DNA from 3 places in the Paenibacillus sp. NPDC056722 genome. Region 1 is predicted to be linked to each of the others. Evidence: riboswitches for the same ligand, from Rfam matches in the RefSeq annotation. Region 1 holds a riboswitch; each other region holds the start of a gene.
The links. A riboswitch is a leader RNA that binds a small molecule or an ion and turns the genes downstream of it on or off. The one in region 1 is predicted to bind cyclic di-AMP.
Positions count from the first base shown of each region.

Region 2: linked by a shared signal. The riboswitch ahead of ACFRAM_RS21745 (TrkH family potassium uptake protein) and the one ahead of ACFRAM_RS27525 (C40 family peptidase) in region 1 are both predicted to bind cyclic di-AMP.
Region 3: linked by a shared signal. The riboswitch ahead of ACFRAM_RS00570 (APC family permease) and the one ahead of ACFRAM_RS27525 (C40 family peptidase) in region 1 are both predicted to bind cyclic di-AMP.

Region 1 covers NZ_JBHTYV010000021.1:18,059-28,190, reverse strand. The annotation lists gene ACFRAM_RS27530 (C40 family peptidase) at 1-249, opposite strand, end outside; cyclic di-AMP (ydaO/yuaA leader) riboswitch at 254-395, opposite strand; gene ACFRAM_RS27525 (C40 family peptidase) at 777-1,259, opposite strand; cyclic di-AMP (ydaO/yuaA leader) riboswitch at 1,263-1,400, opposite strand; gene ACFRAM_RS27520 (hypothetical protein) at 1,618-2,448, opposite strand; gene ACFRAM_RS27515 (M1 family metallopeptidase) at 2,460-4,469, opposite strand; gene ACFRAM_RS27510 (YwhD family protein) at 4,575-5,081, shown strand; gene ACFRAM_RS27505 (AbrB/MazE/SpoVT family DNA-binding domain-containing protein) at 5,252-5,734, opposite strand; gene ACFRAM_RS27500 (copper amine oxidase N-terminal domain-containing protein) at 5,805-6,977, opposite strand; gene ACFRAM_RS27495 (transglycosylase domain-containing protein) at 7,210-9,279, opposite strand; gene ACFRAM_RS27490 (WD40/YVTN/BNR-like repeat-containing protein) at 9,413-10,132, shown strand, end outside.
Region 2 covers NZ_JBHTYV010000010.1:150,867-160,998, reverse strand. The annotation lists gene ACFRAM_RS21780 (metallophosphoesterase) at 1-234, opposite strand, end outside; gene ACFRAM_RS21775 (DUF3891 family protein) at 276-1,064, opposite strand; gene sdhB (succinate dehydrogenase iron-sulfur subunit) at 1,293-2,057, opposite strand; gene sdhA (succinate dehydrogenase flavoprotein subunit) at 2,238-3,983, opposite strand; gene ACFRAM_RS21760 (succinate dehydrogenase cytochrome b558 subunit) at 4,095-4,760, opposite strand; gene ACFRAM_RS21755 (LysR family transcriptional regulator) at 5,201-6,103, shown strand; gene ACFRAM_RS21750 (potassium channel family protein) at 6,169-6,834, opposite strand; gene ACFRAM_RS21745 (TrkH family potassium uptake protein) at 6,849-8,207, opposite strand; cyclic di-AMP (ydaO/yuaA leader) riboswitch at 8,300-8,472, opposite strand; gene ACFRAM_RS21740 (GntR family transcriptional regulator) at 8,741-9,124, shown strand; gene ACFRAM_RS21735 (ABC transporter ATP-binding protein) at 9,124-9,855, shown strand; gene ACFRAM_RS21730 (hypothetical protein) at 9,852-10,132, shown strand, end outside.
Region 3 covers NZ_JBHTYV010000001.1:105,597-114,953, forward strand. The annotation lists gene murB (UDP-N-acetylmuramate dehydrogenase) at 1-332, opposite strand, end outside; gene ACFRAM_RS00545 (NAD(P)H-dependent oxidoreductase) at 453-971, shown strand; gene ACFRAM_RS00550 (ABC transporter ATP-binding protein) at 1,114-1,920, opposite strand; gene ACFRAM_RS00555 (FecCD family ABC transporter permease) at 1,981-3,012, opposite strand; gene ACFRAM_RS00560 (FecCD family ABC transporter permease) at 3,009-4,076, opposite strand; gene ACFRAM_RS00565 (iron-hydroxamate ABC transporter substrate-binding protein) at 4,201-5,214, opposite strand; gene ACFRAM_RS00570 (APC family permease) at 5,680-7,497, opposite strand; cyclic di-AMP (ydaO/yuaA leader) riboswitch at 7,623-7,780, opposite strand; gene ACFRAM_RS00575 (disulfide oxidoreductase) at 7,995-8,441, opposite strand; gene ACFRAM_RS00580 (DsbA family protein) at 8,443-9,198, opposite strand.

The DNA of each region.
Region 1 (10,132 bases):
CACCGTGGAGCCCATCTGATATTGGGAACCGGATTGGTGTGGTAGGTCAATACCGATCTTGTTGAAGACATACATTGTAAAACCAGAGCAATCAAATCCACTTGTAGTCGTGCCGCCAGCTACGTACTTGGTGCCGATAGCCTTGTCAATCACCTTATCCATCTTGGAATCGGCGAAAGCGCTTCCTGCTCCAATAGCGGTAAGCATCATTGAAAAGCCAAGCACTGCTGCTGCTAATTTCTTCTTCAAAAGTGTAAACCCCTTCCAATGCCTACGAGGTTAGCTTAAGGGTTCGGTTGAAGGTCCCCTATGACCCCTCTTCAAACAGGAGGTCAATTCACCCAAAGTGGTTCCCCCGTTTCCCTAATGATTAGGGAACTCGGCATATACCGTTGATTAGAATTAGACTGCTATATGAATACATGACAAAACCTTATAAAAAGGTGACTCAATAATTACAAAAATGTTACTAAAAACTCACTGCGCTAATTGTAACAAACACAGCGTCGCTTGGCAATCATTTATAGCATATTTGTGCGCAAAAAATGGGATTTTAAGAGCGGATTCTCACTATTAACGTTGAAAATAGAGGACAAACTAAATTTTCCAAAATTTATTGAGTTTTTTGGCGCAAAATATGATTCATCTATTCCAAAGAGGTGTATACGTATACTATAAAATAGGAAAAACCCGGAAATTGACTATGATGATAATCAAGTCTCCGGGCACAGTATAGGTATGAGGTTAAATGGAATGATTGTATTTTAGAGGTTAGTTTAGTCGTAGGCAACCGCTTTATAAGCAGTTGTGCTCATGATTCGTTTGGCACCAATGTAGCGATCAGCCCAGTATTTCTCACTCAGTGAGCTAATAATGACACCGTGGGAAGATGAGGATTGAGCAAATTTACCATTGCCGACGAAGATACCGACATGAGATACACCGTTGCCGAGTGTGTTGAAGAATACGAGGTCTCCTGGACGCATTTGACTGCGAGAGATGGAGGTTCCTGCGTTATATTGCGATTGGGATGTGCGCGGCAACGAAATGCCGATGCTTTTGTATACATATGTAGTGAATCCAGAACAATCAAATCCGGCCGTGCTTGTTCCTCCAGTTTTGTAGGAGGTTCCGAGGGTTTTTGTAATAACCGTGTCCATTTTGGAGTCTGCTGAAGCGCTATTGGTTCCGATACCGATGGCGAGTGACAAACCTAGTGTGGCTGTAACAATGATTTTCTTAAAATTCTGTCTGTTCAAAAGATGTACTCCTTCCAAGGCCTGCGAGGTTAGCTTAAGGGTTCGGTAGAAGGTCCCCTATGATCCCTCTCTTACGAGATCAATTCACCCAAAATATGGTTCCCCCACTTCCCGGTGCAAGGAATTCGGCGTTTTATGCACCTAAAGTGTGACGTATCGACAACTGCATACATGACATAAGCGTAGATATTAAGAAATACCTTCAAAAGATTACAAAGTTGTTACTAGTAGTACAGAAGCCATTGTATCAAACCCGTTACCATTTTGCAAATCGCTCTGCTGAAGATGACAAAAAAAGAGTCGCGGCTCCTGTTATCCAGGAACAGTGACTCTTCTAATATGCCCTGAGGGGACGGATTTATTGTGGAAATGCTTTACTTCTCCATAGGTCATATTGAGCCGCAATGCCCCACAATTTGAGGAGTGTGGACGGGAGCGGAAGGAGTTGGCGGATCAGGAGTGCAGGCAAGCCAGGGAAGTAAATAATCCCCAAGGCGTAGAACACCAAGAGCAGCAGACTGCCTGCTCCCATCACGATTGATACCCCTATCGCGGTGAGAAGGCACCGTAGGGCGATTAGCAGGGAGGAGAACATGCCAGTTCCGGCTGTATAACCAAACTGCATGTACAATAGCAGCAAGCGGATAACATATACATAGGCACACCAAGCCAGAATATAGGGAACACCGTTCAGCAGCAGCTTATAGTCCATTAAAGACGACAGCAGCAGTGCATATATCTTGGGTGCGAACCAGTAAACGGGCAGGAGGGCGAGTAGCCACTCTACCAGGCTGAAGATCAGCACGGACAGACCATGCTTTTTCATGCCGGGGAAAAAGAACAGACCGCGTTCTCCTGAGCGCTCCTGATGCAGCTCATGAAGCAGACCCGCCCGAATGAACGGGGAAATGAGCAGTCGCAGCAAGGTTAACCCTAACAGCAGGCATAGCCAGCGCTGTACGTCAGGGTCGGAGGTAAGACTATGCTGACCCTCGATGTAGAACAGCAGCCTGGCCATACCGCTGCCCCCCGCGTTGTGGTCGGGATACCGCAGTAGGACTGATACTACGGCCTCCCGTACTAAACCATACATAAAATAGCCCCAGAGCAGCCGGTAGATGAATAGCAGTATCAGAATATAAGTTTGCTCCTTCAAACTTTGCCAGCCGCGAATAATTGATGTTTTCAAGCTCATCCACCTCACCAGACCAGAGTTCCAAGCACAGTTTCAAGCAGTTTCGACAAGGTTAGCGTCCAGCGGGAGAGGGTATCCGGCTTGATCTCCGCCAGCCTGAAATTGTTGATATGTTTGTTCTCCAGCAGAAGGGTGTGCTGGGGATCGATCTCTGCCGACAATAGCGGGGAGCTGGAGATCAGCTGGAACGCTGTATTCTTGTTGTCCCCATTCCAGACTCGCTCCACGGTGTGGCCATCAGAGAAGGTGAATTTAATGGGGACATTCGCGTAGTGGCTACCTCTGTTGCTGACCTTTACGATGGATTCGTAGCCTTGGCCGGTGCCGGCATTTTCTTTGGTACGCATCTGGATATCGTCGATCGAGAAATCAGGAGCTCCGCCGTCATAGATATAAAGATCGAAATAGTTCTGCCATGATTTCTTGGTCACGTTCTCTACGACCTTCTGAAAATCACGGGTAGAGGGATGGCGGAACCGGTATTTATTCGCATAGGTGGACAGGATGGTATCCATAGTTTTAGTGCCGACCTGCCGTTCGATGTCTTTCAGCACCAATTTGCCACGGAGGTAAACATTCTGGGTATAAGCATTTGCTCCGCTATATTTCCAGGTTTCCAGTGTGAGGGCCTGAGGAGAGGTCACCAGGCTGGCTTGAATGGGCAGATTGGCCATCACACCGTATTCTTGCTCCATTAGACGGTCTTCGGCATAGGAGGTGAAGCTCTCATCCAACCAGGCTTCCTCAAATTCGTTGCTGGCTAACATACCATAGAAATATTGATGGCCTATTTCGTGAACCACCGTTCGTTCCAATGAGGTGTCTGGAGAAGACTCGGATGCACCGAAGGCTGTAATCAATGTGGGGTATTCCATTCCTCCAGCCCCGTTGGCATCCTTGGGCGGAACCACTATTGAGAGTGTGGAATAAGGATACGGCCCGTACCATTTACTAAATGCGCTTAGGGCAGCCTTCGCAGCTTGGAAATAACGCTCCTTGAGGTCTTTATGCAGCGGGTCCAGGTATAGCTTGATTCGCACACCAGGAACTTCCGGCGTGGAGAAGGCCTCTTCGGTGACCACAAAATCAGGAGAGGCAGCCCAGGCAAAATCATGGACGTCGTCAGCGTAGAATTGATAAATTTTCTGATTCTGCTTTAGTTTAGCGGTCTTCACCGGGAATCCGGTGGCAGCCACGGTATACTCAGGAGGCACAGCTATCGTCACATTGTATATGCCAAAATCGCTGTAGAATTCTGATGTCCCGTGGTACTGATGCAGATTCCAGCCTTCCTGGGTTACTCCGCGGGTTCCGGCGGGTTCATAGACGCTAATCTTGGGAAACCATTGTCCGGCCATAACGAAGTTTCCCGCGATCCCCATCCGGGCGAATACTTTGGGTAGCTTGACCTCAAATTGCAGCTTGAGGGTTACACTTTCCCCGCCGTTTACGGGTTCAGGCAGATGTAACTTCACCAATGTGCGGTCATTGATATTTCCGTCATCGGGTTGAACATACTGCACTCTCTGGATGAGAGAAGTGCCTTCTGAGGTTCGCACATCCGTCAGGATCATGCTGCCGAACCCATTGTCGGGCATCTTGTCACTTCGCAGCTCACCGCCGGATTCTTTCATAAAAGTCGTATTGCGGGATTCAAAGGCATTGGGATAGAGATGAAAATAAAGATCGCTTACCGGCTTACGGCCGGGATGGTTCCAAGTTACTGTCTCTGCGCCTTTTAATGTGGCTGTCTCCGGTTCAAGCTTCACGTCGATATGGTACTCGGCGACTCTTTGACTCAGCGCCTCGGACACGGGAACGGGTGCGCTCTCCGGGAATGCCTGCTGCGCGTTGCCCTTTCCGGGCGAGACAGCGGGGGACTTGGCCGCTTTTTGGGCAGACATGCCTGCCAAGGCAGGGCTTGCACCTGGGTAGCTCCACAAGCTCCCGCCCAGCAGCGTTAGGGCGGCCAGAGCCAGAATGCTGATTTTGGTTCGAAATGTCGGTGGCTTCATACTGTGATTCCCTCCCGTTGACAAGCATCTACGGGATGTATATGTTTGCAATCGCCGGATTATTAGCTAAAATTAAATTATTCGTAAGAGGAAGGGCGTGCATCTGTGGATAACAAGCAACCGGAAGGCAAGAAACAGATTGCCTTGAATATTGTCAACGCGAAGAGCAAACATAAAGGATTTGGAGCAGGCTCAATTGATTTGAACAATGTGTCCCCCGTCATTATTGATAACGGCGAAGCTATCATTGATATCGGGGCTATGCACGCTAAGAGCAAGGTGGAGAAGGGCATTAAGTTCTCCATGAACCGTGAGGATGTTCCGAACGGGAGACAAGTCTGGGTCGTATGGGTAGCTGTAGACCGGACAGCCGAGGGCCAGCACTACGCCGGAATTACGGCTTGTGAGATGTGGATTGACACTGAAGCCCGTCGCGGGTGGAAGATTCTGGCCGAGCATGTGAACAAACTTGATTCTGCGTTAAAACGGAAAGTTATTGTGGAAGGGCTTGGCGAACCGGAAAAGGCGGCGCTGAAATCCCTGCTTATTTCGCATAATGAAGAGTGGTGGGAAACTTCGAGGGAAGAGCTGAAGGCGGCACTATCGGAATAATCTTCAGAATTTTGCCGGATTTATCCGTCCGTTAAGCAGACATCCCAGCAAAAGGCTGCATCTCCTGTACTAGGGGGATGCAGCCTTTTTAGTATTCTATAATTGCTAATAGAGCGGAGTGCGGCAACTCAGGCAAATCGAACGATATGGATTCCTTCCGGTACAGCCGATCAGCCGATCTTGGATTGCCTCGGAGCATTAAGCTTGCGCTTTAGTTGGCTTACCCGCGCTTGGCTGATTCCCAGGATCTCGGCGAGCTGCTTCTGATTGGCGAATGGATGCTCTTCAATGGCCCGCTCCAGTCGCTGTGTCATTTCTTCAGTCTTCTTCCGTTTGACACTGCTGCCAGGGTCGGCGGTAGCCTGAGGAAGGAGCGGAGAAGGTTCAGGCTCCTGCGGGAGACGCTCCGGATCACCGAGTTCCTTCAGGCAGCTGTTGCAGATGAATTGATCCTTGTAATAGCTCACGTGGTCCAGACTTCTGCAAAAGGTGCATTCCGTGGAGGTGTACTTTCTAAGCACAATAACATCCTCATTCATAATGAAAAATTCGATAGGATCTCCAATGTCGATATTGCGTGTCATGCGGATTTCCACAGGAACCACAATTCTCCCCAGACTGTCCAAATTCCGAATCATACCCGTATCTTTCATACCATGTCCCTCATTCACATGTTTAGATTTGGTGTTTCTTTTATTATAACAGAAATGTAAATTATTAGAGTTAAGAAAGCGTATACGTGAAGTGAACCTGTCGGTTATCCTCGAAAGACGTCCAAGTAAAGGATAGCGTATTGCCCGAACGTCCATTATATTGGAGCCGGTCGCCCGGATAATCAAAGTCCCAGTTCGGGTACTGCTCCAGCCAGGCCTGATCCTCTGACCCTAGAAGCTGTGTATAGAGCGCTGTACTTTCCCCGCTCTTGCGATCAATCAGGAACAGTGTTCCTTTCTGGTACGGACGCACCAGAAGGAAGTCCTCTTCGATGGCTTCGAGGGCAAAAGTATCGTCAATGCCGGTGAGCTCTGCTAAATTGCAGGTTTTGAAAATATGACCGTCCGGATTGACCAGGTAAAGAATGCTTTTGTTCATCATGACCAGATTTCCTTGATAGGCGGAGACATTCTCTTTCATCCCGAGATTGCGCATTCCTCCGTAGCTACTTACGGCCTGGCGAACCAGTCGTCCTTCATGCAGCAAAAACCGATAGTTACTGACATGAATATGTGGCTCACCAGAGGCATTATTAAGATCAAGTACATAGCTCGTTCTGTTCACCGTACGCACGCTGAGAGTGGTCCAATCCAACTGACGAACATTAGCGATTCCTGCCCTTACAGGTCGCCTCCCACTTTCTCCGCTATAGACAACCCCCTTTTCCTTATGTAGCCAGAACAATTCCCGCCCAGATACCGCTTTGAGATACCGTTCGGTGTATGGAACAGTAACATCTAGCTTACCGTCCCACCCAACAGGAAGGCTAAAGGCTTTGGTGAACAGGGTGGTCGGTACATAGGTGATGCCATCTCTGATGAGTGTGGGTGCACCTAGACTGATCACTTTATTGTCCGCCGTGTAGGCCTTTGTTTGTCCAACCTTTAGGCTAAGCGCCTGATAAAGACCGGTAACCTCAATACTGGATTTGTCTGCGTTCCACAGCACGTGGAGATCGAGCAGTGGTGCCATTTCTTTTAAAGGTAGGTAGATGGCGCCTTGCTGACGGAAGCCGGCATGTTCCAGCGATCGCCTGGTTTGTTCTGTCGGTGCAGCCGGAGAGACAGTAGCGGATCCTGTGCCAGCCGGAGCTGCTAGAGCAGAGCCTGATACCAACGAGCAACCCACGCTTGCGATAAAGATGATTGCGGCCCCATAGACTGCCAGCTTTGAGGGGACCATGGACAGACCTCCTTTATAAGGATACGGAATAATAAGCAGATATTTTCTGTCTGTGCGTAGAGGTTGCGGGGGTTATCTATGCCTTACATCCCAATACCCAGTTATAGGTTCTTAAATAAAAACCTCTCCGATTCAAAGGTCCAAAGGGAGAGGTTGCTTGGGGTTCTATTCTTTTATACCCAATTTTGGGCTGACGAAACGCTGAAATCCAATTCTTTATACCCAAGTAGGCCTAATTCATCCACCAGCGCTTGATATCCTGCCATAGGGAGTGACCTTCACCGGGATCATCTTTTCCGGGAACGGATTCTTCCGTTCGGTGGGCCTTTTCTCCTGCCCCGTGCAGATCGCAATATGCTGTGGGTTCTGTGCCGCTGATGAAGGTCTCCAGCACCTTGTCCGGACAATCGGCTGTAGCCAGCTTGCCGGATTGCTTATCAATATAGACACTAACTACACCGTCTGGAATTGGAAAAATCTTAGGTGGTACGTTTTCCAGCGCTTTCTCTGTGTACTGGGCAAAAATCGGGGCAGCGCGCCTACCGTCTGCCGTTGCGATATCCCGGCCTTTGTCGTATCCGACCCAGACGGCCGTCGATAATTCGGGGGTGAAGCCAACCATCCAGCCATCGGTATCGGTCGTGCCGGTCTTGCCGGCAACAGGCCGTTTGATAATGGAGGCTACGCGGTTCCCGGTGCCCCCGGTCTCGAACACGCCCTCCATCAGCCGGGTCAACACATAAGCTGCTGCCGGTTCCACTACGGCCTCTCCCTGAGGCTGAGGTGCCTCGTACAGAACGACTCCCTTGGCGTCTGTAATCTTCAGGATGGCTGTCGCAGGCATCCGGACACCGCTTCCGCCGATCACGGCGAAGGCTGAGGCCATTTCCAGCGGACTGACCGGTGAAGTGCCCAGCGCCAGGGAAGGCACGTGCTGGAGCGGGCTTTTAATCCCCATCTCCGCAGCCATCTCTGCTACCTTGTCCGCTCCAATCTTCATGATCGTATTCACAGCATAAATATTGTCCGAGGCAGCAATCGCCTGACGCATATTAATTTCACCCAGATACTTGTCGCCAAAATTACGGGGCTGGTAGGTCTTGCGGTTATTGTCATAATGGAACAGTGTGGGTTGGCTATTGAACACTGAAAGTCCGTTCATCGTCTTGGAAGACAGGGCCGCAAGATACATAATCGGCTTGAAGGAAGATCCGGGCTGGCGGGTGGTCGCCAATGCGTGGTTGAACTGGTTATTCCGGTAGTTTTTGCCCCCCACCATCGCTTTAATGTAGCCGGTGCGTGGATCTATGGATACCAGGGCCGTCTCCAATTCGCTAGCCGGGTCCATTCCTTTGCCGACGGCATCCTCTGCGGCTTGCTGCATGACCGGGTCCAGAGTGGTGTAGACATTCAGTCCACCCTGTTCGAATTCGTCGCTGTCGATATCCAGCAAACCTATCGCCAAGCCACGCACATAATCACGGAAGTAGGGAGCGGCTACGGTGGTGTCTTTTTCCCCTTGCGGCTTGAAATTGAGCTTCTCCTGTGCCGCCAGCTTGGCCTCAGCTTCTGTAATGTCGCCAAGCTCGGCCATAACAGACAGGATGAGCTGCTGGCGATTCTTGGCGTTGTCTATGTGATTGTAAGGGGAATAGTAAGTTGGCCCCTTGGGTACCCCGGCCAGCATCGCACTCTCTGCGAGGTCAAGATCCGCTGCTGATTTGCCGAAATACATTTTGGCCGCGGCTTCAATACCGTATGCTCCGTGGCCGTAGTAGATTTCATTTAAATACATGTTCAGGATTTCGTCTTTGCTATATTTCATCTCGAGCTGCATTGTATAGAAGGCTTCCTTAATTTTGCGGGTCCAGGTCTTCTCATGGGATAGATAGAGATTGCGTGCAAGCTGCTGGGTAAGTGTACTGGCGCCTTGCGAGCGGCCTCCTTCCTCCAGATTGACGAGGATGGCCCGGGCCATGCCCTTGAGGTCAAAGCCGGTGTGCTTATAGAATTTGCGGTCTTCAACCGCCAGCGTAGCTTGAACAAGCAGCGGCGAAATATGACTCAGCTCCACTGGATCGCGACTGCGTCCATCTGATGTGAAGGTGGCCAGTACATTTCCCCGGACATCAAGCAGCCTGGAGCGGACATCGTCCAGGGTAGGCGGCAGATCTTTCTGATATAGGTATCCCAGCAGGGCTCCGGCGGCCAGCAAGCATAAGATCGTTAAGGCTGACAGCAGCCGAAATGCCCGGCGGAGAGGACTTTTGCGTTTAGGCGGGTTGGCGGAATTGCTAGGCATTGCACCAGACTCCTTTCTTGCTCTTATCCTCATTATGGGAAAGGAAGTGACAGGATATTCACTGGGGCGGGGGAGGTTCTGACAGAGTAACAATTGCAGCACGGGGTATATATTAAAAGGAGGTGTTATCCCTATGAATTGGACACATCATTGGCACAGAGCAGCATTGACGCTCTTTTCAGCAGGACTGCTGGCGCTTTCAGGCTGGGGAACGGTTGCTTCTTCCGCACCAGCGCCCCAATCAGCTGCAGCAGGTACACCGGTTTGTGGAACGGGCGATCATGGTTTGCTGGAGGATTTACAAAAAAAACATGCCCAGCAAGCTGAAACGCCACTCACCTTCTCAGACATTGCATTTCTGAATAGTGACGGCCGAGCTGTTGGTAACGGCTTTATGATTGGCACCTCGGACGGCGGGTGTCATTTTCAAGAAATTTATCACGGACAGTGGAACTTCAAAGGAATTTCTTTTCCCGATAATGTGCATGGCTGGGCAATTGCTTCTATTGGAGAAGGACAGGCCAACTATCTGATAGCTAGTACAGACGGCGGCTCTACCTGGAAAAATCTCTCCGGGAAGGCAACAGCCTTCGACCGGATTGACTTTACGGACAGTAAGAACGGCTTTGCTTACAGCCGGAATGCAGTATTTACCACCAAGGATAGCGGCCAGAGTTGGACGGAGATTCCGACACCCGCCAATACGCGGGGTGCCTATTTCAGTAGCCCCAGCAGCGGTTGGAGTGTTGTCGTGGCACCCGGTAAGGGTTACCGGGTAATGAAGACGACTGACGGCGGATCAACCTGGAAGCTTTCGCTCCAATCCCGCATTGCTTATCCAACAAACGGTGAG
Region 2 (10,132 bases), on a different contig from region 1:
TTTCAGACCTGCAAAAGCTCCCGGTAGCCCAGCTAGAGGTAGCTCCAACCGGGTCACCTCCAGCCAGCGCGGCTCTGCCAACCAAGAGTAGCCACCGGTCAGAAGCCCTGCGCCTACAACGGCTGCCGCGCCGCGAGCCAAAAACTGGCGACGGCTAATTTTGGGCCGCTGGTGCTGCATATTGTTCTTATCTGTACCTTCAAGGGGAGGAACCCCGGACGAGCTTTTATTCATAGGGTATTCTCCTTTCGGGCTAATTACTTCCGGATTTCACCTTATTGCTCCGGGCCAGTCAGCACCAGATGTACTTCCTCCTCCGGCGCCTCCTTGTATGCAGAGGCAATCCCCTTTTCCTTGATTACCGACCTCTGGACACGACGCTGTTTGAAGGATACTTCCAGTTGCCGCCTAAATGGAAACGGGTTCAAAATCAAAGTCCCCTCATCCTTCCATGTCGCCGTAATCCGCTGTCCGGAAGTAAAGGAAAAATCCTCACTGCCGGAAAACCCGTCACGCCACCAAGGATGTCCCTCTGCTTTCGTACTACCAGGCTTATTCAGCCCCAAGTACAACGAGAGATCATCACAGAACTGCAGCAGATGGGAATCATAGCGCAGTTCACTCTCCCCGATTGGAGCAGTCGCCTCTAACTCATGGCGGATGCGGGCCCGGCGGGCCTTCTCATGCTCCTGGTATACAGTCAGTTCAGGATAATCCTCGCCGGATATATCAATCAGCCGATCGAAGTGCAGGCTGCATAGAAGCGCACCATATGGCGTGTCAGCTTCAATCTCGTTCAGCCCTCGCTGATAAAAGGTTAGTTTCGGAACTAAAGGGAAATCGAAGAAGGTATAAGGCGCATCAGCCGCATCGTTCCAGAAAGGCGTCTCATCGAGATCAATCCAGCCCCGATCATGCTCAGCCACCGCTCGCAGCACTTCCTCCCGCCGGTACTCCCCAAGACCGCGCTCTTCCTTGATCCATTCCGCAAGGACACCCGACAATTCCCCATGCTCGTGCTGCTTCATCATCACAAATGCTCCGTCCTGCTCCCGACAAATCACATCTATTCCTCCCCAACTCTTCCTGCTCTCTGGCTTACATAAACTATAATGATTATATCATAGTTGGATATGATGACATAAATCCAGCAGGAAAGCGCTTTTATAATAGACTTTATGGATATTTACGCTAAAAAGTGCAGGCTCAAACCCGTCTGCTAAAAAAAACAGACAGCCACCCCGCAGCAGATGGCTGGGAATGGCTGTCTGTACTGCTTAGCAGAGTGCCTGTTACACACCCAGCCAGCGTTTGAACATATGTTTTGTAGTCTGCTTGTTAATCTCGGCAATCGAAGTTGTCAGTGGAATGCCCTTCGGACAAGCCGCCACACAGTTCTGCGAGTTACCGCACCCGTCAATCCCGCCATCGTCCATCAGTGCTTCGAGGCGCTCTTCAGCATTCATCTCGCCCGTTGGATGGGCATTAAACAACCGGACCTGAGAGATGGCTGCCGGACCGATAAAATCGGTCTTGGCATTGACATTCGGGCAGGCCTCCAGGCAGACGCCACAGGTCATGCATTTGGACAACTCGTACGCCCATTGCCGTTTCTTTTCAGGCATACGCGGCCCCGGACCCAAATCATAGGTACCGTCAATAGGAATCCAGGCTTTTACCCGTTTAAGCGCGTTAAACATCCGACTGCGGTCAATGACAAGGTCACGCACCACAGGGAATGTCTTCATCGGTTCGATCCGGACAGGCTGTTCCAGATTATCGATCAGGGCCGCACAGGCTTGGCGGGGCTTGCCGTTGATGACCATAGAGCAGGCACCACACACTTCCTCCAAACAGTTGGAGTCCCAACATACCGGAACCGTATTGTCGCCCTTGGCATTGACCGGATTACGCTGAATTTCCATCAGGGCGCTGATCACGTTCATCCCCGGACGGTAAGGAAGATCAAATTCCTCTGTATACGACGAGCTTTGCGGATCATCCTGGCGGGTGATAACAAACTTTACGTTTTTGGGAGCTTGGGCTGTTTCCGCCATCATCGTTACCTCCTAAAAGTGTTGTGAAGTATACGCTTCTTAAATCTCACTAACGATCTACCAATAGGACTGTTTGTTAACTGTCCTGTCCATGAGCCAGCTGATCTTACAATTGTACCTATTCGTCCGTCAGCCCCATGCATGAGTGTCAATTTTCTGAAGCAGTGGCTTTGCCGGCGCTTACTTGTCCTTCGAGTAGTCGCGAATCCGCGGCGGGATTAGTGAGACATCCACGGCTTCGTAAGAAATCTGCGGGCCTTCCGCAGTCCACTCCGCTTTGGTTGTCTTCAGGAACTCCTCGTCGTTGCGGTCAGGGAACTCTGGCTTGTAGTGTGCCCCGCGGCTCTCGTTGCGGAGCAATGCGCCCAACGTCATCGCCTCGGACAACTCCAGCATGTTCCACAGCTGGCGGGTGAACGCGACGCCTTGGTTGTTCCAGCGTGACGTATCGTTCATGTTGATGTTTTGATACCGCTGCTTAAGCTCCTTAATTTTGCCGATTGTCGCTTCCAGCTTGGTGTTGTGGCGCACCACCGTCATGTTGGCGGTCATCCATTCGCCCAGTTCCTTGTGAATGACATAGGCATTCTCGTTGCCCGACATCCCCAGGAGGGATTCATATTTATCGACCTGCTTCTTGTGGAAGCCATCGAACACGGTGGAGGAGATATCCTGCACCGATTTCTTCAAGCCTTTAATATATTCAACCGCCTTCGGCCCGGCGACCATGCCGCCGTAAATGGCGGATACCAATGAGTTCGCGCCGAGGCGGTTCGCTCCATGGTACTGGTACTCACATTCCCCAGCCGCGAAGAGGCCCGGAATGTTCGTCATCTGGTTGTAGTCGACCCACATGCCGCCCATGGAATAGTGGACCGCCGGGAAGATTTTCATTGGAATCTTGCGTGGATCATCGCCCATGAACTTCTCATAGATTTCGATAATCCCGCCCAACTTAACGTCCAGCTCCTTCGGATCTTTGTGGGAAAGATCGAGATAGACCATGTTCTCTCCGTTAATGCCGAGGCCTTGATCCACACAGACATTGAAAATTTCACGGGTCGCGATGTCACGCGGCACCAGGTTACCGTACGCCGGATATTTTTCCTCGAGGAAATACCATGGCTTGCCGTCCTTGTAAGTCCAGATCCGTCCGCCCTCCCCGCGCGCCGATTCCGACATCAGCCGCAGCTTGTCGTCGCCCGGAATGGCTGTAGGGTGAATCTGAATGAACTCTCCGTTCGCGTAATGCACACCCTGTTGATAGACGGCGCTGGCCGCAGTACCTGTGTTAATGACAGAGTTGGTCGTTTTGCCGAAAATAATGCCGGGACCGCCGCTGGCCAGAATTACGGCATCGGCCGGGAAAGTCTCGATTTCCATCGTCTTCAGATTCTGGGCGCTGATTCCGCGGCAGACGCCGTCGTTATCAATAATGGCCGAAAGGAATTCCCAGTTCTCGCTCTTGGTGACCAGACCCTCCGCCTCCCAGCGGCGAACCTGCTCGTCAAGTGCGTACAGCAGCTGCTGACCTGTCGTCGCTCCCGCAAAAGCCGTCCGGTGGCGCTTCGTGCCGCCAAACCGGCGGAAATCGAGCAAACCTTCCGGCGTACGGTTGAACATAACGCCCATCCGGTCCATCAAGTGGATAATGCCGGGCGCCGCTTCACACATCGCCTTGACTGGCGGCTGATTCGCTAAGAAGTCTCCACCGTAGACCGTGTCGTCAAAATGCTCCCAGGGCGAGTCGCCCTCGCCCTTGGTGTTCACGGCACCATTGATGCCGCCTTGGGCGCAGACAGAGTGTGATCTTTTGACAGGGACAAGCGAGAATAGATGAACATGCGCACCGGACTCGGCTGCCTTGATGGTCGCCATCAAGCCGGCCAGACCACCGCCCACGATAATGATGTCTGCTGTTGCCATGATAAGTTCACTCCTAACAGTTTTGTCAGCATATGCCGCATCGATCAGCTTCGTACAAAACCCGCTTCAAAAGCACACGCTTACCGAAAATATGAAAAATCTACTTTTAATTTAGATAAAGGTTTTCAATGATTGCAGGGCAGTAGCAGTTGTCTGGAACTCACTGTCACGGAAAGTAACCAGCGATACCAGGAACATAACTGTTACGATTACGAACAGCCCCAGGCAGATCACGGAAGATACGCGCTGCGAACGCGGCCCGACGGTAATACCCCAGCTGATCAGGAACGACCACAGACCGTTGGCAAAGTGGAAGGACGCCGCCACGATCGCGATGATGTAGAATGTAAGCAGCAGCGGCTGTGTCACAATATTGTGCATCAATCCGCCAAGCTCCTCATGCTTCACATTGCCAAGCGTTACTTGGAAACGAGTCTCGAACACATGCCAGACGATAAAGATAAACGTGATAACCCCTGTGACCCGCTGCAGCGTATAGCGCCAGTTGCGTTCCAGCTTAAAACGGTTCAGGTTTGGCTTCGACTGGTAGGCGATGTACAGACCGTATACCCCGTGGTACAGCAAGGGAAGCCATATACCGAACAATTCCAGGAAGAAGACGAGCGGCAGGCTGTTCAGCCACAGCACACTGTCTGTGAAACCGGAAGCGCCACCCTCAACTGCCGAGAAATTCGTCAGCATGTGCTCAAGAAAAAAGCCCCCGAGCGGGATAACGCCGAGCAAGGAATGAATCTTTCTGGAATAAAATCCTCTCATACTGGTGTGTCCCCTTTCCGATTAAAACAGCGTTTTCATTAATGAGCATTTATCGCCGGGACTACTTCTTGAAACAGCGCATGATGACATAAAAAAGGGTATCTCCCGATTTGCAACCCGCTATCCCTTGTGTTCCCGGACTTTGATTATTTATTCACAAAGTGTGAATATCTTGTGTCACTTTTCATGTTACTCTTTTTTGTCTTATAAGGGAATTGCAATATAATTATTAATCGTTATACAATTAATGCATAAGAATGTTTTTTATGTGATAATGATTATCATTTACAGCGCTTTTTTTTCCTTTTCATTCCTGAAAGCACTACTTATCTGTGATTCAACCCTCAATCGTTCTATGCTTTTTATCACTTCTTATACCGGCAGAATAAGGCACAATCCTGACAGAGTCATACCTTGTATTATTACGGGAGGAAGACACTATGTTTGACGATCTGGATATATTCGCGGCAGTGGTGGAGCATTCCAGCCTGAACCGGGCTTCACGCCAGCTTAACCTGTCACAACCCGCCCTTTCCCGCAAAATCTCCAAGCTGGAGGAGAGGCTGGGCGTTCCATTGTTCAACCGGTACGGCAAGCGCTTAGAACTCACCGAAGTTGGCCGCCTCGCTTACACCTATGCGCTAGAGCAGCGACAACAGCGTTCCAAGTTTCTGGAGGCGCTCTCAAAGTTCAAAGAAGGCGAACCCCAGCTTGTTACGCTGGGGGCCAGCCTGACCACGCTGCAGACTACATTGCCGCCGCTGGTCAACACCTATATGGAGAAGTATCCCGCTGCCGAACTGAAACTGATTACCGGAAAGACGCATGAGATTGTCTCCTCGGTCAGCGAGGGCAAGTGTGATGTAGGAATTATTGCTTCCTCCATTCAGGAGCCCGGGCTGCGCTGTATTCCGCTCTTCGAGGATCAGCTCCGCCTGGTGGTCTCCAGTCAGCATCCGCTCACGCTGCTGCCCAAGCTGAGCATGGACCATCTCTCACGCCTGCCGATGATCCTGTTCTCCAAGGGAACCTGGTACCGCCGCCTGACCGACGATTTGTTCCAGCGCTGCGGTATTGATCCCGATGTGCGCATGGAGATCGATTCCTTCGAGGCGATCGTCCGGCTGCTGCCGACGGCGAAGACCGCGGCACTCCTGCCCAAATCCTATCTGCGTCCCGAGCTGCTGAATGGCAGCGGGCTCGTCTCGCTGCATATCAAGGAGCTGGAGCAGACCCAGCGGACTACCTGTCTGATCTACCGGGACGGCGGCGGGCTAAGCGGTGCTGCCCGCTCACTGGTGCAGGTGACAGAAGAAGTATTTCTGCCGAAGCTGACCGATTGAGAAGAGGCTTTGCTCTAAAAAACCCGCCTGCGGACAAGCCGCAGACGGGTTTTTGGCATAAACAATTACAGGTTAACGGCTTCTTCCTCAAATTGGTCAATACCCTCATTGGAGCCGATGACGACCATAATATCACCTTCGTACAAGGAATCCAGCGCAGTCGGAGCGACGATAATTCCACTCTCCCTATTGATGGCAATGATGCTGCACCCGTATTTGGCCCGGGTATTCAGCTGGGACAGACTCTTGCCATCCATACAGGATGGAACATTCATCTCGACAATTTTATAATCCTTGGATATTTCGATATAATCCAGCAGATTGGGAGTGACTAACTGGTGAGCCACCCGAACCCCCATATCCCGCTCGGGGAAAATCACCCGGTCCACACCCAGCTTGGTCAAGGCGCGTCCATGAAGAATAGATATAGCCTTGGCCACCACCTGCTTGACACCAAGCTCCTTCAGCAGAATGGCTGTCAGAATACTACGCTCCATATTATCGCCAATGGCTACAATACCACAGTCAAAATTTCGGACACCGAGCGAACGCAAAATGCCCTCGTCTGTGGCATCCGCCATCACCGCATGGGTGAGCTTGTCGCTCATCTCCTCCACCCGTTCTTCCAGATGGTCCACTCCGAGCACCTCATAGCCCATATCCATCAGCTCAAGCGCCAAGCTTGAACCGAACCGTCCCAGCCCAATTACTACAAATTGCTGTGGTTTCATCTCCCGATAACTCCTTATCCAATAATCATTTTGCCTTCCGGATACTGATACAATGGTTTGCCCTGTTTTGGGCCAAGTGCATAGGCCAGCGTCAATAGTCCCAGCCTGCCAGCGAACATAGTGAGACAGATGAGGATTTTGCCGACTAACGACAGCTCCGGCGTCAACCCCATGCTCAGCCCCACGGTCGCGAAAGCCGAAGTCGTCTCGAACAAAATCTCCAAAAAGTCGCGTCCCTCCGTCGTCGAGAGCACCATAGATACAGTGACAATCAATAGCAGAGCGAGCAAGGTGATGGTCAGTGCTTTGAACACCCGCTCCTGTGCCAGCCGGTAACGGAAGAATACTATATCCTCACGCCCACGCAGCATGGAGATTACAGCGCCGATCATGAGCGTAAAGGTCGTTGTTTTGATCCCGCCCCCGGTAGAACCGGGAGAAGCACCGATAAACATTAGAATCACGATAAAAAATTGCGTAGCCTGGCGTAGCCCGGAAATATCCAGTGTATTGGCCCCGGCCGTACGCGGTGTAACGGACTGGAAGAATGCAGCCAGTATTTTGCCGCCAATGTTCAGGGAGCCCATGCTCCGCGGATTCGTAAATTCAAATACAAAAATCACGAGCGTGCCCGCCAGAATCAGCGCTGCGGTTGTGGATAATACCACCTTGCTGTGCAGCGACAACCTGCGCTTGCGCCGGTAATCGACGATATCGGCAATTACGATAAACCCAAGCCCACCGGTGACAATCAGGAACATGACAATCAGATTCACTACAGGATCATTGACATATCCCATCAGGCTGCGGTAATGGCCGAACAGGTCAAAACCTGCATTGTTGAACATGGAAATGGAATGGAACAGTCCAAAGTAAATCGCCTTGCCGAGCGGCATATCAAACGCCCAGCGTATCGACAGCAGCAGTGCCGCACTCCCCTCGATCATGAGTGAATAGATCAGCACCCGACGGATGAGCCGTACAATGCCTTCCATCGAGTTCTGGTTCATGGCCTCCTGCAGAATAAGTCGGTCGCGCAGCGATATTTTCCGCTTTAACACCAGAGCAAAGAGTGTTGCCATCGTCATGAAGCCCAGGCCGCCAACCTGAATCAGGATCATAATGACGGTCTGCCCAAAAAGGGAAAAATACGTGCCGGTGTCCACAACTACCAGCCCCGTAACACAGGTAGCAGAAGTTGCTGTAAATAGCGCATCTATAAAGTTCAATGAATGTCCCGTCCGACTGGCAACCGGAAGCATCAGCAGCAGCGTACCAATCAAAATGATCGCCGCAAAACCGAGTACCAGCGTCTGAGGCGGGGAAAGCTTCAATATTGTAAAACGGTTCAACCTGGGGAATGGCGAAGCCAAATCCTCACCTCTCACTATAATAAATTGACGTTGTATATCATTAGAATGCCAAACAAAAAAAGCACTGGAACACCAATGCCTCTCCCCTTGGTTCCTGCAGTGTTCTGAAGCCTACGAGGTTAGCTGACGGATTCGGGCAGCTGCAGTGCCCTATTCGTTCCCGGAACGAAATTCACCCCTGAAGATCGGCGCAAACTTACGCTGTATGCACCCTTCACTTCATATGGTTCCCCCGTTTTCAATTGAAATTCGGCTTATATCTAATTGCATTCAAATTATATACGTTCTGTCCTGACATCACAAAGACACTATTAAGTATATTTGGATAAAATAATGTCTTAAAGAGTGACCGGGAACACAGGAGACCCTGTTCTCATTCCTTTTCCGTGACTTTCCTGTAATTGCATCGTTTTTCACGGTTTCATGAATATCTAGAACTTTTAACCTTGAAATTGTATGGTGAGGAATGATACACTACACACAACAAGTGTATGACCTATACCCATACACATTATTCCTACTAGGGGGAAGTCATGGAAGAATCTTTGGAGCTGCTGCCGCAGCAATTTCAGATCAATCCCTCGCGTCCCATCTATGAACAATTCGTCGAAGCCATCCGGGGCCGGATTGTTACCGGTCTCATCCCGCTTGGCTCGCGTCTGCCATCCGTGAGGGATTTGGCAGCCGACCGAGGCGTGAATCCGACTACAGCTGCAAGAACTTATCAGGAGCTGGAGCGAATGGGCCTGATTGTCACCTATCGTGGACAGGGTACCTTTGTTACGAGGGAACAGGATGTCATCGGGGAGGCTCGCAAGGAAATGATCCTGGAGGCCGTGCGGCAATTTAAAGCTGCGGGTGCCAGCCTGGGGCTGTCAGCAGAGCAGATGCTGCAATTTGATAAGGAGGAATCTTGATGCGTACGAATAAAGATATTTCATCACTGCCAGAACTCAAGGCAGCCGTGCAATGTCAGAACCTGACGCTCCGCACGAGGAAAAAAACAATTTTGGACGACGTTAGCTTCCATATTCCCCAAGGCAGTATCACTGGACTGCTCGGTCCTAACGGTGCGGGCAAGTCTACCCTATTACGCCTGATCACCGGACTGGCTACACCAGACTCCGGCTCTGTGAAGATTTTCGGCGAACCTGCCGGCGTAGACCGCCTAGGACAGTTATCCCTGTTGCCGGACCGCAGCAGCCTGCCTGGATGGCTGACTGTAGGGCGCTGGCTTCACTTTGCTGAAGGCATATATCCCGATTGGGACAATGTGAAGGCAGAACAACTAATGGGTCAGCTTTCCGTTAAGAGGGAATCCCGTATCTCAACCTTATCCCGCGGGGAAGAAGCCAGACTGCAACTGCTGACCTGCCTGTCCCGCAAAGCTCCGTTAGTCATACTCGATGAGCCCTTCACTGGCGTGGACCTCATTTCCAGAGAGGAAATTGCATCCACAGTTGTGGGCGAGATGGCTGATGGTGAGCGTACCTTTTTGATTGCTACACATGATATCCGGGAAATGGAGCTACTGTTTGACCGCCTAATTCTAATCGGTAACGGACGGATACAAGGTATTGAGGATGTGGAACGGCTCCGTCAGTCCGGTCATTCCGTTGAATCCCGTTACAGGGAAGTGTTCGCATGACAGCGCTTAGAGCGTTAACAGATCTGGAGTACAGCCGCTATAATCCGTTTAAGTGGGGCCAAAAATCTTTTTTAGGGATTACTGTATCCCTATTCGCTCTGCTCTTGGGTATCGGATGGTATCTCTTTCATGGCAGACAGCCTTCCCTGCAAGCTCCTTTTACAGCAGGCACCTTTCTTATGGTAGGGATCATTATGTATCTTGCTTCAGTCGATATGCTGTTGTTTACAGTCCATAGTAGCCGGGAGTGGATTCTGAATTTCCCGCACCCCCGCAA
Region 3 (9,357 bases), on a different contig from region 1:
GATACATCAATGATTTTGGCGCCACACTCTGCATACAACAGTCCATCCCGCACTTCCATGCCCGTCAGGTCTGAGGTTTGTAGCACAATACCGCGTACTCCTCCGTCGCGGATAATGACATTAGAGCCATTGCCAAGTACCGTCAGCGGAATACGCTGTTCACTCGCATATGTAACAATTTTCTGAATTTCTTCATAAGTAGCGGGAGCTGCCAGAATATCTGCCCGTCCCCCCATTTTGGTGAATACCCGGTCCTTTAATTCTTCATGACTTTTAACGACGCCTGCTGTGACAATGGCTTGCAGATCGTCCTGAACTTTGCTGATATTCATATTGCATACCCCTTTGATGGAATAGAAATAAACCCGCTTGACGGGAGTTAAACTTGTAACTATAATGATTACAGGTCAAACATTAAAAATTAATTTTTATTATGGAAAGGAAGTTAACTCATGTCAACTTTAGTTATCGTCGCGCACCCCAACCTTGAACAATCCAAGATCAATAAATACTGGCAGGAATACCTCGAGGCCAATACTGATGTTACCGTACACAATCTTTATGAGACTTACCCTTCAGAGGTTATCGATGTAGAGCGTGAACAGAAGCTGGTGGAACAGCATGACCGCATCGTGCTTCAATATCCCTTCTATTGGTACAGCACACCGCCACTTTTGAAAAAATGGTTCGATTCCGTGCTTACCTACGGCTGGGCTTATGGCGAGAACGGCAACAAGCTGCATGGCAAGGAATTGCAGATTGCATTGTCCACCGGCGGTCCTAAGGAAGCTTATACCCCAACCGGCTATAACAAATTCAGCCTGGAAGAGCTGCTTAGACCCATTGAAGCTACTTCCAATCTCATTGGCACAAAACTGCAGCCTTACTTCATTCTCAGTGGCGCAATGACCATCACAGATGAAGAAATTCATGCTTCTGCAATACAATATGCCAAGCTTATCACTACCTAAGAATCAAGGATAGATGATCAGGCAACCACAACTTTAACAACGAACAGGCTCCCTTGTCAATGACGGGAGCCTGTTCTTCTATACATATATTGATATTATGGATAATTTTATGACGATATAACCAATTTCCCTTGATGGCTTGCTACAGTCCAACAGCTTTGTAAGCTGCAAGCTCATATGGGAGACACAGCGGCACGCCCGTGCGCGGATCAGGCACGATATCGCACTCGATTCCGAATACTTCACGCAAGACCGGTGTGGTCATTACCTCGGCAGGTGCACCTTCACTAATCACTGTGCCGGACTTGATCGCCACCATATGCTGCGCGTAACGGGAAGCATGGTTCAAGTCATGGACTACCATGATGATGGTACGGCCCTTCTCTTCATTCAGCTTTTGCAGCAATTGCAGCACTTCCAGTTGATGCGCCATATCAAGGAACGTTGTAGGTTCATCCAAGAACAGAATATCCGTCTCTTGCGCCAATGCCATAGCAATCCAAGCACGCTGACGTTGTCCCCCGGAGAGACGATCAATCGGGCGGTCATGGAAGTCCGACATCCCCGTCTCAGCGATCGCATTAGAGATAATTTGGCGGTCTTCCGGTGTTAATGTACCGAAGCCCTTCTGATGGGGATAACGACCGTAACTTACCAATTCCGCTACAGTAAGTCCGTCTGGTGCTGTTGGGTTCTGTGGCAAAATCGCTAACTGACGGGCCACTTCTTTGGTCGAGAGGTTATGAATGGATTTGCCATCCAGCATTACACTGCCGCTCTTCGGCTTCATGATCCGGGCCATCGTCTTCAGAATCGTCGACTTTCCGGAGCCGTTAGCCCCGACAAGCGCCGTAATTTTCCCTGTTGGAAGCGTCAGGTTCAATCCCTTAACTATAGTAGCTTCCGAGTACCCGATGCTTAGCTGTTCTGTATTCAAACGTTCTGACATGATCTTCACTCCCTGTAGTTTTTCGGGGTATGCCCGTTAATATTGGATTTGTAGAATAAATTAAGCTCTTGATTTGGCGAGCAAATATAAAAAATAGGGTGCGCCGATTACAGCCACTACGACGCCTGCCGGCACTTCCGCCGGCTGCATGATCCAGCGGCCGATGGTATCGGCGGCCAGTAGCAGTAGTCCGCCTGTAAGGGCAGCGGCCGGCAGCAGCACCTGATGCCGCGGCCCCACCAGCCTGCGGGCCAGATGGGGTGCAATCAGACCAACGAAACCGATGCCGCCGCTGACAGCGACGCAGGAGCCTGCAAGGGCTACCGCAGCCGCGAGCAGCAGCAAGCGTTCACGCTCCACTGGAGCGCCAAGCCCGGTGGACATCTGGTCGCCCAGATTCATTACATTCAGCACTCGGGCTTTATAGAACGCGAACGGCAGAAGAACGACAATCCACGGCAGCAGCGCCAGTACAAAGCGCCAATCGCCACCCCAGATCTTCCCGGCCATCCAGGTGGCCACGAATTGATAATTCTTGGGATCAAGTCTCAGCGCCAACACAATCTGGTAAGCGTTGATGCCTGCGGCAACCGCGATCCCGATCAGCACAAGCCTTGCCGGGGACAGCCCTTCCCGGCGAAAAGCCAGGATGTAGATTAGCGCGGCTGTAAGACCGGCGCCCAGCAAGGCTAGCAGCGGAAGCACGTAGATCGGCGCCGCCGTTGTAGCTGGAAAGAAAGAAATAAACAAGATGACCGCAAAACCAGCACCTGCGGTGATCCCTAAGGTAGAAGGTTCAGCTAATGCATTGCGCGACAAGCTTTGCAGTATACAGCCGGAGACTGCAAAGCCCGCCCCAACTAGCAGCGAAATCACGATACGAGGCAACCGGAAATCAAACAGGATTAGCTTCTGTTGATGATTTCCTTGTCCGCGGATCGTATGCAGAACCTCCAGCGGTGAGAGACGCATAAAGCCTGTATTCATGCTGATGACGAACACAGTGGCGATAAGAAAACCGAGCAGTGACAGAACCGTGATGTTCCTTGTTCGTCTCTGCTTCTCATAAGTACTGAGGATGGGCTTACTCATGACAGCGCCCCCTTCCGTCTGCTCGCCAGATAAATAAAGAACGGTACACCAAGCAGCGAGATTAGAGCGCCGATCGGCGTCTCATAAGGTGCATTCAGGAGTCTGGCTCCAATATCTGCAAAGATCAGCAGCAGACTGCCGAGTACAGCTGAACAAGGAATGACCCAGCGGTAATCAATGCCAACCAGGTAACGTGTAATATGAGGAATCAGCAGACCGACAAAAGCAATCGGACCTACAGCCGAAACCGCTGTTCCGGCAAGCACCACAACTGTGAGCATGCCTCCGGCCTGCACCAGCCTTGTATTTTGTCCAAGTCCTGCTGCCACCTCGCTGCCGAGGCTAAGCAGTGTAATGGAACGAGACATCATCATTGCCACGATAAGGGCAACGAGGATTGGCGGTGCCATAATCTTAAGCTGACCCCATGTCGTTCCGGCGACCCCGCCGGCCAGCCAGAACGTTAGATCCTGAGACAGGTGGAACAGGATCGCTACTCCCTGGCTGACAGCGAGCAAGAGCGCACTTACTGCAGCTCCGGCAAGTGTAAGACGAATGGGTGTTAATCCATTGCGGGAGAGGGAGCCAATCCCGAACACAAGCAAGGCCGCTAACGCTGCGCCGATAAAACAAAACAGCATAATCAAAGTGAAAGGCATCGAAGGTGTAAAAGCAAACGCTAAGGCCAGCGCAGCTGTCGCTCCGGCATTCAGACCAAGCAGGCCTGAATCCGCTAACGGGTTACGGGTCATCCCCTGCATCATAGCTCCAGCTACGGCAAAGCAGGCTCCAACCAGTGCCCCGGCGAGGGAACGCGGGATGCGCAGCTCCCATATCACCTGATGCTGTCGTATGTCAGGATTAAAATGAAATACGGCTTCCCATACTGTCGATAGTTTAATATCCGCAGCGCCTACTGAGATCGAGAGCGCGAGTCCGAACAGAATACCTCCCAGCCCAATGATCAGAATGAGGATGGCCGCTGTCGGCCGCGAAGTAATGGGAAGATCAGATGTCCTTAACTTGGTGCTATTTATCGAATCTGAATCCTGGGATGAAACCATTCAATAACTTGTCTCCTTATTGAGTAATAACAAGAATCATTCTCATTATCGCAAATATATGAAGTATGTACAATATCCCGATAAAGAGATCTACAAAAATTGCAGTAGATCATTGAAAAACTTATTATTTAACGAGAAACTTCAATACATCGTCAATGGTTTTGGAATCTGCAGTAGCCCCGCTATACAACCAGGTGCTGTTGGAACTCAGCTCATAGACATGTCCCGCTTTGACTGCAGGGATACTTTTCCAGGTCGCGCTATTCAAAATTTCCGAGTTGTCCGATTGGTCACTGTTCACCAGGAAGATATGATCAGCTTTCAGTTCAGAGAGCTTCTCTAGAGAGATCGGATTCCACGTCGCTCTCTGATCTGCCGGAATTTCCGTCACCAGGTTTGGTGAAGCAAGTCCCAGATCCTTATACAACACTTCCCCACTGGCACGTGTCTCATCTACTAGGTAGAAATTCTTTTGCACCAGCCACAAAGCAGCAGCTGACTGTCCGCCGGCAACACTGGCAAGCTTCTCTTTAGCTTCTGCGGCTTTCTGATCATAATCTTTGATCGCTTGCGCGGCTTCTGCACCCTTGCCGAGCAAATCACCAATAGTCGTCAAGGCTTTGCGCCAGTCTTTGTTCACGGCATCGCCAAGCACATACGTAGGTGCGATTTTGTTATATTGATCATACAGGCCGTTCTGAACCGCAGATTCCGAATCCACGATGATAAGATCCGGCGCAAAGCTAGTCACCGCTTCAAGCGGAAGATCATAGCTGATTGTCGGAACCTCTTTTAATTCTGGAGACAGATACTCCTGTATTCCGTTTGGAACCGACCACTGTGCTACAGGTGTAACTCCTAGTGTAACGAGGTGATCTTCAAGATAGGAAGCAAGCACACGCTGCGGATTGGCTGGAATGCTGACCTGATGACCCATAGCATCTGTTACCGTCTTCGCTTCCCCTTGATTCGGAGCTGCAGTAGCTTGAGCAGAAGGAGCAGCCGTTGATCCAGCAGCGCTATTAGCCGCGTTCCCGGCATTGTTATTGCCACAAGCAGACAAGATCACCATGAGGGCCGCTAGACCCGCCATCGCCAGCTTTGTACTGCCTGATATATTTCTTTTTAATGCAAACATTCAAAATCCCCCTTGTATCTGCTTCCATTCCTATTCTATATAAGACGAACTTAAGATCCGAACGTAAGGCTCGGTCGTCACTTCGGTGGAATGTTTGGACTTCCGGCCGCTGTTGTCTCCAGATTTCATCTGAATAACCGCTTCTAGCGGTTGAAATCCGGACACCAGCTTAGGCTTCCGATGCGAGCTTTCCTTCGGAAAGCTTTTAGGCGAGCGCTTTCGCTCCTACAGTTCCAACCTTCCCCCTTCGTTCCTTCTCGCTTTTTGTTACTTTCTTTTGTTCGGCTTATATAGATCATTACCTCTTATCTTAACTCTTTTAAATGATATTGATTCTCATTATCTATGTCAACATAAATATTAAAAATTCTACAGGGTTCGCGCCTGTTTGACACAAACAAAACGAATGGAAATAAAAAAAGAAGCCGCATCGCGGCTTCTCTTCAATGTACAGCTACTTCTGAGCTATTTATTCAAATGATAAGGCACTGTGGCGACCACGACATCCTTCTGGTTCATTAAATAGGAACGAATCAAGAAACTGGTCTGGTTGTGCAATAGAGCCTGCCACCAATGCTTCGTAATAAATTGCGGAATCAGGATCGTAATGTGATCTGTCGAAGCGGTCTTCCACTCCACCGTATCGATGAACTTAAGCAGCGGGCGGAGAATACTGCGGTACCGGGAGCGCAGGACAATAAGCCGTACACCCGGATTCCATTCTTCCCACTTCTGCTCCATCCGGTGAATCTCCTCTTCATCAAAACCGACGTACACTGCAACCACGTTATCCGTTAACGACTTTGCGTAACTAAGCGAATGCAGAACGGCGCGAGTAACGCCAGCTACAGGCACAACCACGGTGCTTCCTTTAATAACTGGTTTATCTTTGTCGAGACAGATACGAAGCTGATCCGCTGTATTCATGTAGTGACCATGTATGCGGTAGAACACGAACATTACGATTGGCAGGAAGAGAAAGGCCATCCACACACTGGAGAATTTGGTGATGATGAAAATCAAGGTAATCGTTAATGTCGTCAGCATGCCGATTGTGTTGACAGCAAATTTACTTTTCCAGCCTGCCGGCTTCAATTTGTACCAGCGAACCATCATGCCCAGCTGAGACAATGTAAACGGAATGAACACACCGACAGCATACAGTGGAATCAGACCTTCTGTATTCCCGTGAAATGCGGCTACCAGTAGTGCAGACATCACACCGAGGAAAATAATCCCATTCGAGAAACCGAGCCGGTCTCCACGAACCATGAACGCATGCGGCATGTATTTGTCTTTGGCAAACATACAGGCGAGCAGCGGGAACGCTGAGTAAGCGGTATTGGCTGCCAGGAACAGAATGACAGCGGTAATCCCTTGAATGAAGAAATACAGCACGCCGCGTCCAAAGGTGGATTCCGTGATCTGGGATACGACGGTAGCTTTCTCATCGGGCACAATGCCATACCAGTAAGCCAGGACGGTTATACCTGTGAACATAATCCCTAGAATGAGGCCCATGGCCATTAGGGTTTTTGCCGCGTTTTTCTCAGCAGGCGCTTTAAAGTTCGGAATAGCATTGGATACAGCCTCAACCCCGGTCAAAGCCGAACAGCCAGAGCTAAAGGCCTTCAAGAGCAGGAACAAGCTGACATTGGATACCGCAGTCCCGATCTCGGGGACATGGGCATGCGCACCGCCCGTAGCATATTTTATAACCCCTGAAATAATCAAGACAAAAATGGAAATAACAAACAGGTATACTGGAACAGCAATGAAAGATGCGGATTCTGTTACACCGCGTAGATTAAGTATCGTTAGGATGATAATTACGGTAACTGCAATAAGAACGGTATGACCATGCAAGCTTGGAAAAGCCGATGTGATCGCATCTGTCCCTGCTGACGCACTTACGGCAACCGTCAAAATGTAATCCACGAGCAAAGAGCCCCCAGCCAAAAGCCCGGTCGGAACGCCTAGATTGTTCTTAGCTACGATATAAGCACCGCCGCCTTGTGGATAAGCAAAGATCGTCTGCCGGTATGATAAAATCAGAATCGCCAGCAGTCCCAATACGGCAAGTGCAATTGGCAGTGAGTACCAGATCGCAGTGAACCCCGCGGCGACCAGTACAATCAGGATTTGTTCCGTTCCGTAGGCTACAGACGAGAGCGCATCTGAAGACAGAACAGCCAGTGCTTTCACCTTGGATAACTTTTCATGATCGAGTTCGTTGGATTTCATCGGACGCCCGATCAAAAGTCGTTTTACTTTGCTTACCATTGTAGAAACAGTTCCTCTCTTTGTGAGTTGAATCGGTCATACCGTGCGCCGTTTTCACGGGTGGATTTCATAAATGCAGGCACAAAAACAAGCATACGGAAATGATCCGCATGCCTGGGGCATGGTCATTATCCCACTTTTGCTTACGAGGTTAGCTGGCGGATTCGGGCTGTGGTAGCCCTACGGTTCGGCCGTATAGGCCGCTTCCGATTCACCCCTTTGGCATCGTTATGCCAAGATTGGTTCCCCCGTTTTTCCTAGGAAAATTCAGCGCATATTCAACTTCTCACAAGGTCTAATATTAGTCTACAAAGTGCATCCAGTAAAGCGGTGAAAAAAATGAAAAAAGAATGAAAAAACATTCAAAACCCGCAAATTTTATATCGGGAACTGTCCGCTCTTTCATTCTCTTCTATTATCCCTTCGGCCCGTGTTTTTATAACATTTTGACGTTATTTGTGACGAATCAGCAGGGAATATTTTTTGGTTGTACTTGCTTATGCTTCTTCTGTTTCCTGCTCCAGCGGCTTACGGCCGAACCAGAGCAAAACCGTGATCAAGGCAAAGGCGATTAGCGCCATAAAAGGAATCGTGATAAAACCAAAATAATTCAAATAATCTTTGTTGCAAGGAACTCCCACTGTGCAGGGAATAATCTTGCTAAGAGCTGGAATTTTCTGTTCTGCGTAATGATACAGTGAAATGCTTCCCCCGATAATGCTCAGTGGCAGCACATAAGGAATAATGCGCTTGTCTCCCCGGTACGTGGCAATGCCTAGCAGAAATAGCTGGGGATACATAAAAATGCGCTGGAACCAGCAGAGCTTACAGGGCTCATACTTTAGAACCTCACTTAGATAAAGGCTGCCTGCCACGGCCACTACTGACACAAACCAGGCCAGATAAAGAGCGTTACGGCGGCAAAATAGGGAGAATTTACTCATTTCACTTGGCCTCCGCCGCTTTGGCTGCAGTATTCACTTCCGCCGAAATAGCGTCAAAGTTAAACGGCTCTGCGGATTTCACGCCATTAATGAAGATGGTTGGCGTATTATTAACCCCTGCGTCAGATGCTGTCTTGATGTCACGCTTCAATTCGTCATAATACGTACGTTCCTTGATGTCCTTGCGCAGCAGCTCCAGATCAATGTTCAGCTTCTCCTTCTCAGCTAAGCCAACAAGATAATCCTCAGTCGCCCACTTAGCATTTTCATCGCCTTGATTTGCATATACGGCATCAAAGAACTTCCAGAACTCATCCGCATTCTGATGGTAAATGGACAGGGCAGCAAGTGAAGCTGTTTCGGAATCAGGACCGATAAAGGCCATATTTACAAAATAAAAAGAGGCTTTTCCTGGCTCTACCAGCTCTTTCACGATTTGCGGTTTGATCAACCCCGTGAACTGGGCACAAGCGGGACATTTGAAGTCTCCAAATTCAACAATTTTGACCGGTGCATCCTCTTTACCCAGTCTCGGCAGCTCACTGTAATTGAAGCTCGTTGGCGCTGCAGTTGTGGTGGTGGAGGAAGTATCCTTCGCTGCCATCATAAATAGGACTACAAAAATAATGACTACAAAGACAATTGTACCGATAATAAACATTCTGTTCGTCTGTTTCTGTTTATCTTGCTTGGTGCGGTCTCTCTCCTGCTTGCTCAATTGAGAAGCCGCTGGACTCTTCTTCTTAGGTTTGCTCAAGGATCGGTTCCTTTCTGTCCATTAAGGACGGGCATAGTATAATATTTTAAAATTATATAATTAAAGAACTCACCTTGGCAATCAATACTATTGACTCGAAGGCATGTACAATGGAAAAATAACAACCCAAAAAGGCATAGCGCCGTTAAACGACACCAT